Regions from separate parts of the Oliverpabstia sp. genome, predicted to be linked through region 3. Evidence: predicted binding sites of a transcription regulator. Region 3 holds the regulator's gene; each other region holds the start of a gene.
The links. Region 3 encodes NrdR, which represses ribonucleotide reductase genes. Its sites were predicted from a motif close to CACAANATNTTGTG; they were not measured.

Region 1 (4,700 bases), on a different contig from region 3:
TGATGCTGATGGAAGTTATTATTGAAAAAAAACAGTTATTAAATACTCTTGCATCAGAAGTTTCCATTTATCCTCAGCTTCTGGAAAATGTTCGTGTTGCCAATAAAACAGCTGCAAGAAACAACGAAGAAGTAAAGAAGGCAGTTGCCTCGGTGGAGAAAGAATTAGGAGAAGACGGAAGAATTCTTGTGCGGGAGAGTGGCACTGAACCGGTCATTCGTGTTATGGTAGAAGCGAAAAAAGATGCGATCTGTCGTGAAATGGTACAGCGCGTGATTGAAGTGATGGACAAAGAGGGACTGATTTTGTCATGAGAAAAGAGGTACTGGCGGTTGGATGTGCGCTGATGGTGTTCTGCGGCTGTGGGAAAAATAATGCGGCACAACATTATGAAAGCGGCTGGGCGGCTATGGAAAAAAAAGATTACACTACTGCAGTAAACGAATTTCAGCAGGTAATCGATCAAAACAGCAGACTGGCAGAAAGTTACCGGGCAGAAGGAATTGCCTATTATTCAGAAAAGGCCTATCCGGAGGCGATTGCTGCTTTTTCGCGAAGTCTGAACAATATGGATGATCCGGATAAGGAATTTAAAAAAGATGTACAGTTTTATCTTGCCCAGGCACGCATGGATTATGGCGAGGTAGATAAAGCGATTGAAGTGTACAGCGAGATACTGAAGGCCGGGGAAGACGAACAGGCATTCTTTCTGAGAGGAAAGGCATATATTTCCATGGAAGATTATAAAAATGCCGAAAAAGACTTTCAGAGAGCACTGGAAGGCTGTGAAGATTATAATCTGTATATCAATATTTATCAGATTTATGTGGATCACAACAAGGCAGTAGATGGTGATGCCTATCTGAAGATGGCTCTGGAGTTAGAACCTCAGGACGGAGAAGATTGCTATCACAGAGGAAGAATCTACGAATATGAAAAAAATTATGAGGCAGCCAGAGATGAATTGAAAACAGCGATGGAACAGGGATATGAGGATGCCATGCTGCTTTTGGGCCGGGTATATCTGGAGATGGAAGATCCGGCAAGTGCCAGATCCATGTATCAGGAATATCTGCAAAAGAGTGAGAAGGGTGCCAAGGCCTATAACGGACTGGCAATGTGTGATATTTATGATGGTGCATATGATAGCGCACTGGAGAATATCGCACAGGGTCTGAAGGAAAATTCCAAAGAGGACGAACAGGGTCTGCTTTATAATGAAATTGTGGCCTATGAATATAAACGAGATTTTGCTGCAGCAAAAGAAAAGATGAAGATATATCTGGAACAGTATCCGGAAGATGAGGCGGCTCTTCGGGAGAACGAGTTTCTTTCTACAAGATAGGAGGAAAAAGCATGTATGAGATGGGGGAACAGCTGGAACGGGTGATTCTGGCAGGCGTACAGACATATGAGTCTGATGATACCGTACAATCTTTATATGAACTGAGAGAACTGGCTGAGACAGCCGGGGCCGTAACTGTTGGGACGATCATGCAAAGCAGAGAGACCATTCATCCGGCAACCTATCTGGGAAAAGGAAAGCTGGAAGAACTGAAAGAGTTGTTGTATGATTTGGATGCCACTGGTGTGATCTGTGATGATGAACTCTCACCGGCACAGCTAAATAATCTGGAGCAGGAACTGGAATGTAAGGTGATGGACAGAACCATGGTGATTCTGGACATCTTTGCGCAGCGTGCAAAGACCAGCGAAGGAAAGATCCAGGTAGAACTTGCACAATTAAAGTACCGGGCGGCAAGACTGGTCGGTATGCGTGCCTCGCTGTCCCGTCTCGGAGGTGGCATTGGTACCCGTGGCCCGGGTGAGAAAAAGCTGGAGATGGACCGTCGACTGATCCACAGCCGGATCGGTCAGCTGAAAGAACAGCTGGAGCAGGTGCAGAAGCACAGGGAACTGATTCGCAGCCAGCGGGATAAGAGTCAGGTGAAGGTGGCGGCAATCGTGGGATATACTAACGCAGGAAAATCTACACTGCTCAATACAATGACGCAGGCAGGGGTTCTGGAGGAAAACCAGTTATTTGCCACGCTGGATCCAACGACAAGGGCGCTGGATCTTCCGGGCAGACAGCAGATTCTTCTGACAGATACGGTAGGATTTATTCGAAAACTGCCGCATCATCTGATCGAGGCCTTTAAAAGTACATTGGAGGAAGCCAAATATGCAGATATGATCCTCCATGTGGTAGACGCTTCCAATCCCCAGATGGATGAACATATGCAGGTAGTTTATGATACATTGCGCCAGCTGGGGGTGTCGGATAAGAAAATGATCACTCTGTTTAACAAACAGGACCTGTGTACGGATAAAGAACAGCTGAGAGATTTTCAGGCTGATCATGTACTTCAGATTTCGGCAAAGAATGGACAGGGACTTGAGGAACTGAAAGAACTTCTTGCGGATGTTTTGCGGGAAGGACAGATTTATATTGAACGTCTGGTTCCGTATGATCAGGCAGGAAGTATTGCCAGGATCCGAAAATATGGACAGGTGGTGCAGGAAGAATTTCTGGCAGAAGGAATTTCTGTGAAGGCTTATGTTCCGATGGAGGTTTACAGTCAGATCTGAGAAAAGAAGAAAAAAGAGGGCAAACCCTTATAGTAAGGTGCTTTTCCCTCTTTATAAGGTTACATAACGTTCATACCATATATTGTACGAGTAGAAATTGAGACACAATATATGGTAGTTTTTTGTATTGACAGAGGATAATTGGTTTGCTACTATAGTAATCGACACATCCGTAAAGGAATAATTGCGAGAGGGTCAAAAAGCAGGTGAACGTATAAAATACAGCCTGTAAAAGCAACAGGAAAAGAGGATGGAATAATGTTTAATGTGATAAAACGTGATGGAGAAGTTGCAGCATTTCAGCTGAGTAAGATTACCCAGGCGATCGAGAAAGCTTTCCAGGCACAGGAAAAACAGTATACACCGGATATGATGGAGATGCTGGGACTACGGGTAACCGCAGATTTCCAGAAAAAGATAAAAAAAGATCAGGTATCTGTGGAGGATATTCAGGACAGCGTGGAAAATGTGCTGATCCAGTGCGGATATTCTGAGGTGGCGAAAGCCTATATCCTGTATCGCAAGCAGAGAGAAAAAGTAAGAAATATGAAGTCCACGATCCTGGATTATAAAGAAATCGTAAACAGTTATGTGAAAGTAGAAGACTGGCGTGTAAAAGAAAATTCTACGGTTACCTATTCCGTAGGCGGACTGATCTTAAGCAATTCCGGAGCAGTAACGGCAAATTACTGGTTGTCTGAAATCTATGACAAAGAGATTGCAGATGCGCACCGAAATGCAGATATCCATATTCACGATCTTTCCATGCTTACCGGATATTGTGCCGGCTGGTCATTAAAACAGCTGATTAAAGAAGGATTAGGAGGAATAGAAGGCAAGATTACTTCTGCTCCGGCGAAACACCTGAGTGTTCTGTGTAACCAGATGGTCAATTTCCTTGGCATCATGCAGAATGAATGGGCAGGTGCACAGGCATTTTCTTCTTTTGATACTTATCTGGCACCTTTCGTAAAGACAGACCATCTGACTTATCCGGAAGTGAAAAAATGTATCGAAGCCTTTATCTATGGTGTGAACACACCAAGTCGCTGGGGAACACAGGCTCCATTTTCCAATATCACACTGGACTGGACTGTACCGGATGATCTGGCAGAACTTCCGGCAATCGTTGGCGGAAAAGAGATGGACTTTAAGTATAAAGACTGTAAACAGGAGATGGATATGGTCAACAAGGCGTTTATCGAGACCATGATCGAAGGAGATGCCAATGGCAGAGGCTTCCAGTATCCGATTCCGACTTACTCCATCACAAAAGAATTTGACTGGTCCGATACAGAAAACAACCGTCTGCTCTTTGAGATGACATCCAAATACGGAACTCCGTATTTTTCCAACTATATTAACAGCGATATGCAGCCAAGCGATGTAAGAAGTATGTGCTGTCGTCTGCGTCTGGATCTGCGAGAACTGCGTAAAAAGACCGGAGGATACTTCGGTTCCGGCGAAAGCACCGGTTCTGTGGGCGTGGTAACCATCAATATGCCGCGGATCGCTTATCTGTCTCAGGATGAGGATGAATTTTATCAGCGTCTGGACCGCCTGATGGATATTTCCGCACGTTCCCTGCATATCAAGAGAGAAGTGATCGGAAAACTGCTGGATGAGGGGCTGTATCCGTATACCAAGCGCTATCTGGGAAGCTTTGACAATCATTTTTCCACCATCGGTCTGGTTGGAATGAATGAAGCAGGACTGAATGCAAGATGGCTTCGTGCAGACATGGCTGATGAGAAGACACAGAAGTTTACAAAAAATGTTCTGAATCATATGAGAGAACGGTTGTCCGATTATCAGGAAGAATACGGAGAACTGTATAACCTGGAAGCAACACCGGCAGAATCCACCGCATATCGTCTGGCAAAACATGATAAGAAACATTATCCGGATATTATTACTGCAGGTCATGAAGGAGATACCCCGTACTATACCAACAGCTCTCACCTGCCGGTAGACTATACTTCTGATATCTTTGATGCATTGGATGTGCAGGATGAACTGCAGACCCTGTATACGTCCGGTACGGTCTTTCATGCGTTTCTGGGAGAAAAACTTCCGGACTGGAAGGCAGCAGCCACACTGGTAAGAAA
Region 2 (4,700 bases), on a different contig from region 3:
CCTGCCCTTCTTTGGATACTGTCAGGCACCAGGTTGCAAATACAAGGAAAAAATCCGTAAAACAACTGATTTCTGTTCAGAATTTTACGGATTTCTTCTTATCATATTATTTCTATATTATTATTTCTGATGTTTTTACATTGACTTTCTGTCCGCGATCTCCGCCATCTTGGCATCGTTCAGACGGGTATCTCCGTGAACACGGCTGTAGGACAGGTATCCGTTCATACGGTCGATCTTGGTCAGGTTTCTGGAACCGCAGACCGGGCAGACATCCATCTCGAGCTCCTGATGTCCGCAATCGTCGCAGTAGGCCAGCGACAGATTCACACCCTCATAATAACCCAGATTCATCGCCCGACGGATCAGTGCTTTTATAGCATGTACATTGTAGGAAATCGGATATCTGACATACTGGATCTTACCACCGTTGCACAGTTCCCAGAATCTTCCTTCCAGATCTTGTTTTTGGATAGGAGTAATATCCTCAGTTACGTGGCAGTGGAAACTGTTGCTCACATACGGACGGTCGGATACCCCGCGCACGATACCGTACATCTTGCGGAACTGCTCTACCTGCAGACCGCAAAGGCTCTCAGCCGGTGTTCCGTAAATTGCATACAGGATCTGATCCTCTTTTTTGTATACATTAATCTTATCATTGATATAACGAAGCACTTCCAGTGCAAATTCTCCGTCTTCGGCAATGGATTTACCATTATAAAGTTCCTGCAGTTCATTCAGTGCTGTGATACCGAAGGAAGCTGTCATCGGACGGAGTAACGGACGGATCTTATCGGATGGTTTCAGATGACCTCCGTAGAAACCGCCCTCACAGTATGCCAGCGGATTCGTGGAAGCACGCATCTCACCAAGGTAATCGTATGTTCTCTTATGCAGTCCGCGGATCATCTCCAGATAGAAATCCAGAACTTCATAAAAATCTGTGTTCTCTGCACGGGCTTTTGCCAGGATCATCGGAAGATGCAGGCTGACCGCACCGATGTTGAAACGACCGACAAAGACAGGCTCATCGTTTTCATCTGCCGGTTCCATACCGCCACGCTCATACCACGGACTTAAAAAGGCACGGCACCCCATCGGGCTGATTACTTTTTTGTATTTTTTGTACATGCTGGAAATATATCCCTGGCCACTCATGGACAGCCAGTCCGGATACATGGTTTTTGCAGAGCAGGCAACACCTGTCTCAAAGACATCTTCACATTCTTTTCCATCTCCATGGATCTCTTCATCATACAGGAACACAATCTTCGGGAACAGTACCGGTTTTTTATGTCCGGCTTTTCCCTGTCCGCCCATATGGACTTTCAGCAGAGATTTTGAGATCATTTTTTCAAATCTTCCCGTTCCCAGTCCCAGTGTCACAGTAACAAACGGATAGTCGCCACGGGAGGAACCAACGGTATTTAATTTATATTCAATTCCCTGCCATCCCTGATCACAGTCACGGCAGACTTTTTCCCAGGCATATACACGACCCTTTTCTTCTCTTCCTTCCCAGGACGGATCGGAATATTTCAGGAATTCTTCATAATATTTGTTATAGCTTTTCTGTGCATACGGAGACAGGATCTTATCTACTTCCGGCACAGTAAATCCGCCGTACTGCTGAGCTGCGGTACTGAGGATAATATCCCCCATAACGTCAAATGCGGTATCCAGTGTCTTCGGCTCATTGTACCAGACATTTCCCATCTCAAATCCGCCACGCAGAACGGATCCCACATCGAACAGACAGCAGTTCATCGTGTCCAGACGGGCAGACTGATCATGAATATAGATATAGCCATCTTTACATGCCTGCAGTTCGTTCCGGTTCATAAAGAATTTTCTGTATAATTCTTTGTTCAGTTCATTAAAGATCAGGCTTCGCTTGGTTGCCACCAGCGCGCTGTCGGTGTTCGCGTTGCTTTTGTCACCGATGTAACGGATGGACTGGCTCTTTGTATATACCTCATCCATCATGTGGATAAAGTCCACTTTATAATTCCGGTAATCGCGGTAACTTTTTGCTACTGCAGGATTCACCTGTTCCAGGGCACCTTCCACAATGTTGTGCATATCCTGGATCAGGATTCCGCCTTTTCGCTCTTTTGACATCGCTTCCGCCCGGTCAGTTGCATATTTGCAGATAAAATTAATCTCATCATCGGTAAACCGATACATTACACGGCCGGCTGACTTATTGACCGCACGCTTGATCTTACTGGCATCAAACTCTTCTTTGGTGCCGTCTTTCTTGATAATATATACCATTGTTCCCGCTCCTCACTACTATATATAGTATCTTTCTTTTATTTTAGTCAACATATTGTAGACAACAGTATAACACGGTTACCTACAAAAGGAAAGAGAAGAACCCTGAAAATTCTTCTCTTTTTTTATTTTGTTTTTTATGCAACTTTTCCAATGCCTTTTTTTATCTTTTCACATATCCGGTAGAAAAGTCGATGATATTGTGGAGGGTTTCTCCTTTTTCATAACGTTCCAGATTTTCGATGGAAAGTTCCAGAATCTTTTCCAGTGTCTCCGGCAGTGCATATCCGCCGGACACATGTGGCGTAATGATACAATGCGGCGCATCCCACAGCGGATGATCTTCCGGCAGTGGTTCCGGGTCTGTGACATCAAGACCTGCCCCATAAATCGCTCTCTCTTGCAGGGCTTTCGCAAGAGCCAGACTGTCAATCGCAGTTCCGCGGCCTACATTTAACAGAATAGTATTCTTTTTCATCAGGTGTAATTCTTTCTCACCGATGATGCCTTTGGTGTCACTGTATCCCGGAAGGCTCAGTGCCACAATATCTGCCTGCGGCAGAAGTTCCGGCAGTGCTTCCATCGTGTATTGTGCATCCACATATTCAGGCTTCGGTTTCCGGCTCTTTCTGATACCTGTCACATGCGCGCCCAGTGCTTTCATTTTTCTTGCAAATGTCGTTCCGATATCTCCAAGACCGATCACCAGGACATGGCTTCCCTCTGTAACCATCATATGGGTCTGTTTCTCCCAGTGGTGGTCTTTTTGCTGGTTCTGGTAAATGTCCAGGCGTTTCTGGAGTGCAAACAGCATCGCGATCAGATGCTCGGAGATCGCCATTCCATACGCTCCGGTTGCATTGGTCAGCTGTGCCTGTTTTGGCAGAATACCCGGTACACAAAATCCTTCTGTTCCGGCGTTATTTAACTGTATCCAGCGCAGATTCCGAGAATCTTTTAAGAATTCCGGTTTCACATTTCCGATAATAATATTTGCATCCTGCACCTGTTCTTTTGTCACCTCTGCTTCCAGGCAGTAAGTTGTCTTTGCGTCCGGTGCTGCATTTCTGATTCGTTCTTTATGTTCTTCTTTTACAGGAAGAACCACAAGTATTTTTTCCTGTTCCATCCCGTTTCCCGACCTTTCCAAACGTACTCTGCTTACTACAGTAGCACAATTGATGTTAAGTTACAAGGCAGAATTGATCCTTACTGTGCATACGCGATATTCCGGTTACTGTTCACTGGTAATATCCCGCGGAATGTTTTGGCATGGGTATAGTAAAATCAATTGTTGTATTCGGGGGGTTTTCTGCTATAATATTACCATAATACCGGGGTAGACAGGTAAAGAGTTGTTGGTGTCTGCCGTGATTCTTAGCTGGATGCCTTTCAAATTTGAGGAGGATTGTTATGGAACATTTTATTATTCCGGAAAATTATCAGCCTGCATTGTCGCTTCACGATACACAGGTTGGTATTAAGACCGTAAAAGACTTTTTTCAGAAAACCCTTTCTGACCGCCTGAATCTGCTGCGTGTGTCCGCACCGCTTTTTGTAGATCCTTCATCCGGTCTGAACGATAATCTGAACGGCGTAGAACGCCCGGTTACCTTCGATATCAAGGAATCACCGGATCAGAAAGCTGAGATCGTACATTCTCTTGCAAAATGGAAACGTTATGCACTGAAAAAGTATGGTTTTGCACATGGAGAAGGACTGTATACCGATATGGTTGCCATCCGTCGTGATGAAGATACCGACAATATCCATTCCATCTATGTGGATCAGTGGGACTGGGAAAAGATCATTACACGGGAAGAGCGTAATGTGGACACCTTAAAAGATGTTGTCCGCACCGTTTATTCTGCACTGAAGAAGACTGAAAAATACATGGCAATTCAGTATGATTATATCGAAGAGATTCTTCCGAAGGATATTTTCTTTATCACTTCCCAGGAACTTGAAGATATGTATCCTGGTCTTTCTCCCAAGGATCGTGAATATAAGATTGTGAAGGAAAAGGGTGCCGTGTTCATCATGCAGATCGGTAAGATGCTGGCATCCGGCGAACCACACGACGGTCGTGCACCGGACTATGATGACTGGGAGCTGAACGGTGATATCATCGTTTATTATCCGGTTCTGGATATCGCTCTGGAGCTTTCTTCCATGGGTATCCGTGTGGATGCAGCTGCTCTGAAGCATCAGCTGGAGGTTTGTGGCTGTGAGGAACGTGCGGAAATGGATTTCCAGAGAGCTATTTTGAATGATGAACTGCCGTTTACGATCGGTGGCGGTATCGGACAGTCCCGTATCTGTATGTTTTATCTGCGGAAGGCTCATATCGGAGAGGTTCACTGTTCGTTATGGCCGGAGGAGACGGTGAAACTGGCGGAAGAGCATAATATTCCGTTACT
Region 3 (4,700 bases):
TCAGGATATGAAGCCGGTCATGATCAGCTGATCTTTTCTACCGATGCCACAAGTGCTGTCGCCGCTGTTGCCAAAGCTTCCGGTGCTTCGACCGCATCTGCTGCATCTGCTGTATCTGTAGAAGATCTGGAAAACGAACTGGTAGTCAGCGGCTCTGCTTTCCGTTACGTCTATGACAAGTGGAAAGGAACTTTCACTGCTCTTGTAAAAGATCAGAAAAACCTGATTGCTCAGCCGATCCAGTTAAATATCTGGCGTGCACCGATGGATAATGACCGCCGGATCCGCTGGGAATGGGAAGCTGCAGGCTACGACAGAGCACGCACAAAAATTTATGCTACTGAATGGACGCAGGATGAAGATGGTGTAACGATCACTTCCACCTATTCTCTGGCGGCCGTATATCTGCAGAGGATCATCGAGGGAACTATTACATGGAAAGTTGCCAAAGACGGTACTCTGACCGTTACCGTAGACGGTGAGCGAAAACCGGTTCACGTACCGCTTGCAAAAACTCCGCTGCCAAAGATGCCGTTCCTGCCTCGTTTCGGTCTGCGCCTGTTTCTGGAACCGGCCTTTGCCGATGTTACTTATTTCGGTTATGGACCGATTGAAAGTTATCCGGACAAACATCACGATGCAAAACTTGGGCTTTATACCTCTGATGTAGACAGTCTCCATGAAGATTATCTGCGTCCGCAGGAAAACGGAAGCCACTGGAACTGCTCCGGACTGGCACTGACCACTTCCGATCATCGTTCTCTGCTGATATCCGGTACACAGAACTTCAGTTTTAATGCATCCCGGTACACACAGGAGGAACTGACTACAAAAGTACACAGCTTCGAACTGGAAAAATCTCCGTACACAGTGCTGTGCCTGGATGGATATATGTCCGGTTGTGGCTCTAACAGCTGTGGTCCTGCTCTGGCAAAAAAATATCGGGTAGATCAGGACAAACTGACATTTACCTTTACTCTGAATTTCTAAGACTTTTATACTGTTGATCAATTCCTGATCTGACTCACACCGGGTCACGAGACGTGTAAGCACGGACTCCGACCCGGTGTTTTTTTCGTGACCGAACATTCAAAAAGGTCAGCCTTTCATAACCTTACCCAATAAAAGGTATGATTCTTACACCTTGACCAAATCTGGTTTTTCCGTTAAACTAAAAGGCAGACATAATGGTAATGATCAAAAAAGAAACAGTCCGAAAGGACTGAAACAGTATAGTAAGGAATTGGTGAAAAGGAATGAAACAGACACTACAGCAACCACACATACATACCTCCGCAAACAGCGAGATAGAAACCTGTGACATCTGCCACCATCATCATCTGCATCTTCCGATGGAAGCACCGGCTGATGAGACATTATACCGTCTGGCAGACCTCTACAAAGTGTTCGGGGATCCTACCAGAATCCGCATTCTATATGCATTATCCGGTGGTGAACTTTGCGTCTGCGACATCGCAGAACTTCTGGGTATGACACAGAGTGCCATCTCCCATCAGTTACGTGTGTTAAAGCAGTCGGCGCTGGTCAAATTCCGAAGAGATGGGAAAACCGTATATTACTCTCTGGCTGACACACATGTGGCAACTATTCTCGCACAGGGACTGGATCATGTACAGGAATAAACATGAACTTTAAATCAAGATTGGTCCACCGGACTAATTATGGATATACAAAAAGGAGAGAAGACAGAACTCCATAAAAGTTCCATCTTCTCTCTTTTTTGTATATCCATAACATTTTTTCTATTTCTGATGATATCCATCCAGAAATTCTCCCAGTTTCTTTGTCGCCTTCTCAAGATCTGCAATTCTCGGCAGATATACCACACGGAAATGATCCGGCTGTCCCCAGTTGAAACCGCCACCATGCACGATCAGGATTCTCTTTTCTCTCAGCAGATCCAGGGCAAATTTCTCATCGTCGTAGATATTGAATTTTTCCACATCCAGTTTCGGGAAAATGTAGAATGCTGCTTTCGGTTTCTTCGCTGATACACCCGGGATATCGTTTAACAATTTATAGATGACTTCTCTCTGTTCATAGATTCTTCCACCCGGCTGCAGATACTCTTCCACACTCTGATAGCCACCAAGTGCGGTCTGAATGATCGACTGAGCCGGTACATTGGAACACAGACGCATATTGGAAAGCATCTTGATTCCCTCGATATAACCTGCTGCCGCTTTTTTATTACCGCTCAATACCATCCAACCCACACGGAATCCTGCGATCATATGAGATTTGGACAGACCGCTGAATGTCACACAGAATACATTTTTCGGTGCAATCGATGCGATGGAAATATGTTTCAGTCCATCCATCACCAGACGGTCATAAATCTCATCTGAGAAAATGATCAGTCCGAATTCTTCTGCCACTTTCACGATTTCTTCCAGGATCTCTTTGGAATACAGCGCACCGGTCGGATTGTTCGGGTTGATGATAACAATAGCTTTTGTCTTATCTGTGATCTTGCTTCTGATATCCTCGATATCCGGATTCCAGTCGGACTCTTCATCGCAGATATAATGTACGACTTTTCCACCAGCCAGTGTAGCTGTTGCGGTCCACAGCGGATAATCCGGTGCCGGAATCAGAATCTCATCACCATCATTTAACAGTGCCTGCATGCTCAGATTGATCAGTTCGCTGACACCGTTACCTGTATAGATATCGTCCATCGTCACACCCGGAATTTTCTTTAACTGACAGTACTGCATGATTGCTTTTCTTGCGGAAAACAGTCCCTTGGAATCTGAATATCCCTGACATTCCCACAATGATTGTCTCATATCCAGAATAACTTCTTCCGGTGCATTAAATCCAAATGGAGCCGGATTACCGATATTCAGTTTCAGAATACTGAGACCATCCGCTTCCATTCTGGCCGCCTCGTCCACCACGGGTCCTCTTACATCGTATAATACGTTATCCAGTTTGGAAGATTTATCAAAAGTCTTCATTGTATCTGCCTCCATTCGTTTTTATTTTCTTTTACTTTAACACACTAATTCAGTGATTATATATCTTTTCAATTGTAGCTCATTACCTTCTTTTTGTCAAACCCGGAATCCTTATGATTTATATGCTATTTCAGGATTTTTTTCAGTTCATCCATAAAGGTATTCACATCTTTAAACTCCCGATACACAGAAGCGAAACGGACATAGGCAACCGCTTCCAGATCTTTGAGTTTATCCATCACGATTTCTCCGATCACAGAGCTTGGGATCTCCCGCTCTTCCAGATTAAACACCTCTGTTTCCACATCATCTACCAGCCGGTGGATCTGTTCTGCTGATACCGGCCGTTTGTGGCAGGCACGAAGGACACCGGCCTCTATCTTGGATCTGTCAAACTGTTCCCTGTTCTGGTCTTTTTTGATCACGATCAACGGAATCGTCTCCACTTTCTCATAAGTGGTAAATCGTTTTCCACACGCATCACACATTCTTCTTCTCCGGATGGCAGTGTTGTCATCCGCCGGGCGTGAATCCACAACCCGGGTATTATCCTGATTACAAAACGGACACTTCATATTTCATCCTTCTCTTTCCGCAAACTGCCTCTGATTGTCCGGTATTCTTCTGTATCTCCTTATTTTCCCGTTCAATTGTCTCGCAGTTTTCTTATTTTCCTGTAACTTTCATCACTCCTGTATCCCCTCACACAGTGGATGCTTTATCTTTTCCCATCATAATATAATCGTAAACTTACCGTCAAGACAATTAACCACAAAACATATAATTAATATAAAAGAAGTATAAAAATCAGGTTTTTTATGCGAATTATTGATCTGAAACAAAAAGAAGTCATCAATACCTGCAACTGTAAAACCCTTGGCTGTCCTGTGGATGTGGAATTTGATCCCTGCAGCGGACGGATTTCTGCCATCATCATCCCAGGCCCCGGAAAATTCTGCTGTTTTCTCGGAAGAGACAGCGAATTCTGTATCCCCTGGGAATGCATCTGTCAGATCGGGGAAGATATTATTCTTGTGGAAATCGATGAGAAAAAATGCCTGAAGAAACTGTGATTGCTCTCCTGGCAGTCATCAGAATGTTCTTCAGGCCCGCTCCCTGATCCATTGGCTGTTTCTCTCATCTTCTGTTATCTGTATCGATATCCAGCAACAACAGATTTTCTTCTTTCACATACAATTTTTCCGGCACACCCTCCGACGGATCCCAGTCCGTTTTCGCTGTTTTCCATTGCAGCCACTCGCAGGATCTGTCTTTTCGGAAGGAAACATTCCATTCAAAGGGATCTTCCATAATTCGGTATTCTCCCACCGGGAACTCACTGTAACATCCTTCCGACGGTTTTTCCTTTGTAAAAAAGTGGGCGCGGATCCCGATGGTCCGTGCCTGTAAAGCTTCTTTCGATACCCGGATGCCAACTCCCCAGTCCGATGTCCACAACCAGTTTCCATCTCTGTGGCTTTCCATAGCTTCCACCGCGCAGATATTCTTACATCCGGATAAAAGTGCCGCCGTCTTCGTCTTCGGATTCCGGAAAAATTCTTTTACCGGTTCGATCACTTCCATCCGCCCCTGATGAATACAGCTGACCGTATCACACAGTCGATAGACTTCATCCCGGCTGTGAGATACAAACAGTACCGGTGTCTGTACTTTTTGTAAAAGTTCCAGCATCTGTTGTTCCATTTTCCATTTCAG

Region 1: MSA64_RS05150 (ribonucleoside triphosphate reductase) is a predicted target of NrdR. The motif match lies at 2,696-2,709, and genes of this name have one in related genera.
Region 2: nrdD (anaerobic ribonucleoside-triphosphate reductase) is a predicted target of NrdR. The motif match lies at 2,297-2,310, and genes of this name have one in related genera.

What each region holds. Positions count from the first base shown of each region.
Region 1 is NZ_JALFPR010000081.1:10,475-15,174, reverse strand. Features, by position in the region: gene glmM (phosphoglucosamine mutase) at 1-314, shown strand, start outside; gene MSA64_RS05160 (tetratricopeptide repeat protein) at 311-1,345, shown strand; gene hflX (GTPase HflX) at 1,357-2,592, shown strand; gene MSA64_RS05150 (ribonucleoside triphosphate reductase) at 2,851-4,700, shown strand, end outside.
Region 2 is NZ_JALFPR010000015.1:51-4,750, reverse strand. Features, by position in the region: gene nrdD (anaerobic ribonucleoside-triphosphate reductase) at 136-2,280, opposite strand; gene MSA64_RS00590 (D-2-hydroxyacid dehydrogenase) at 2,444-3,409, opposite strand; gene asnA (aspartate--ammonia ligase) at 3,694-4,700, shown strand, end outside.
Region 3 is NZ_JALFPR010000045.1:20,493-25,192, forward strand. Features, by position in the region: gene MSA64_RS02630 (glycoside hydrolase family 2 TIM barrel-domain containing protein) at 1-990, shown strand, start outside; gene MSA64_RS02635 (ArsR/SmtB family transcription factor) at 1,257-1,643, shown strand; gene MSA64_RS02640 (aminotransferase class I/II-fold pyridoxal phosphate-dependent enzyme) at 1,764-2,984, opposite strand; gene nrdR (transcriptional regulator NrdR) at 3,110-3,559, opposite strand; gene MSA64_RS02650 (PRC-barrel domain-containing protein) at 3,803-4,057, shown strand; gene MSA64_RS02655 (sulfate/molybdate ABC transporter ATP-binding protein) at 4,122-4,700, opposite strand, start outside.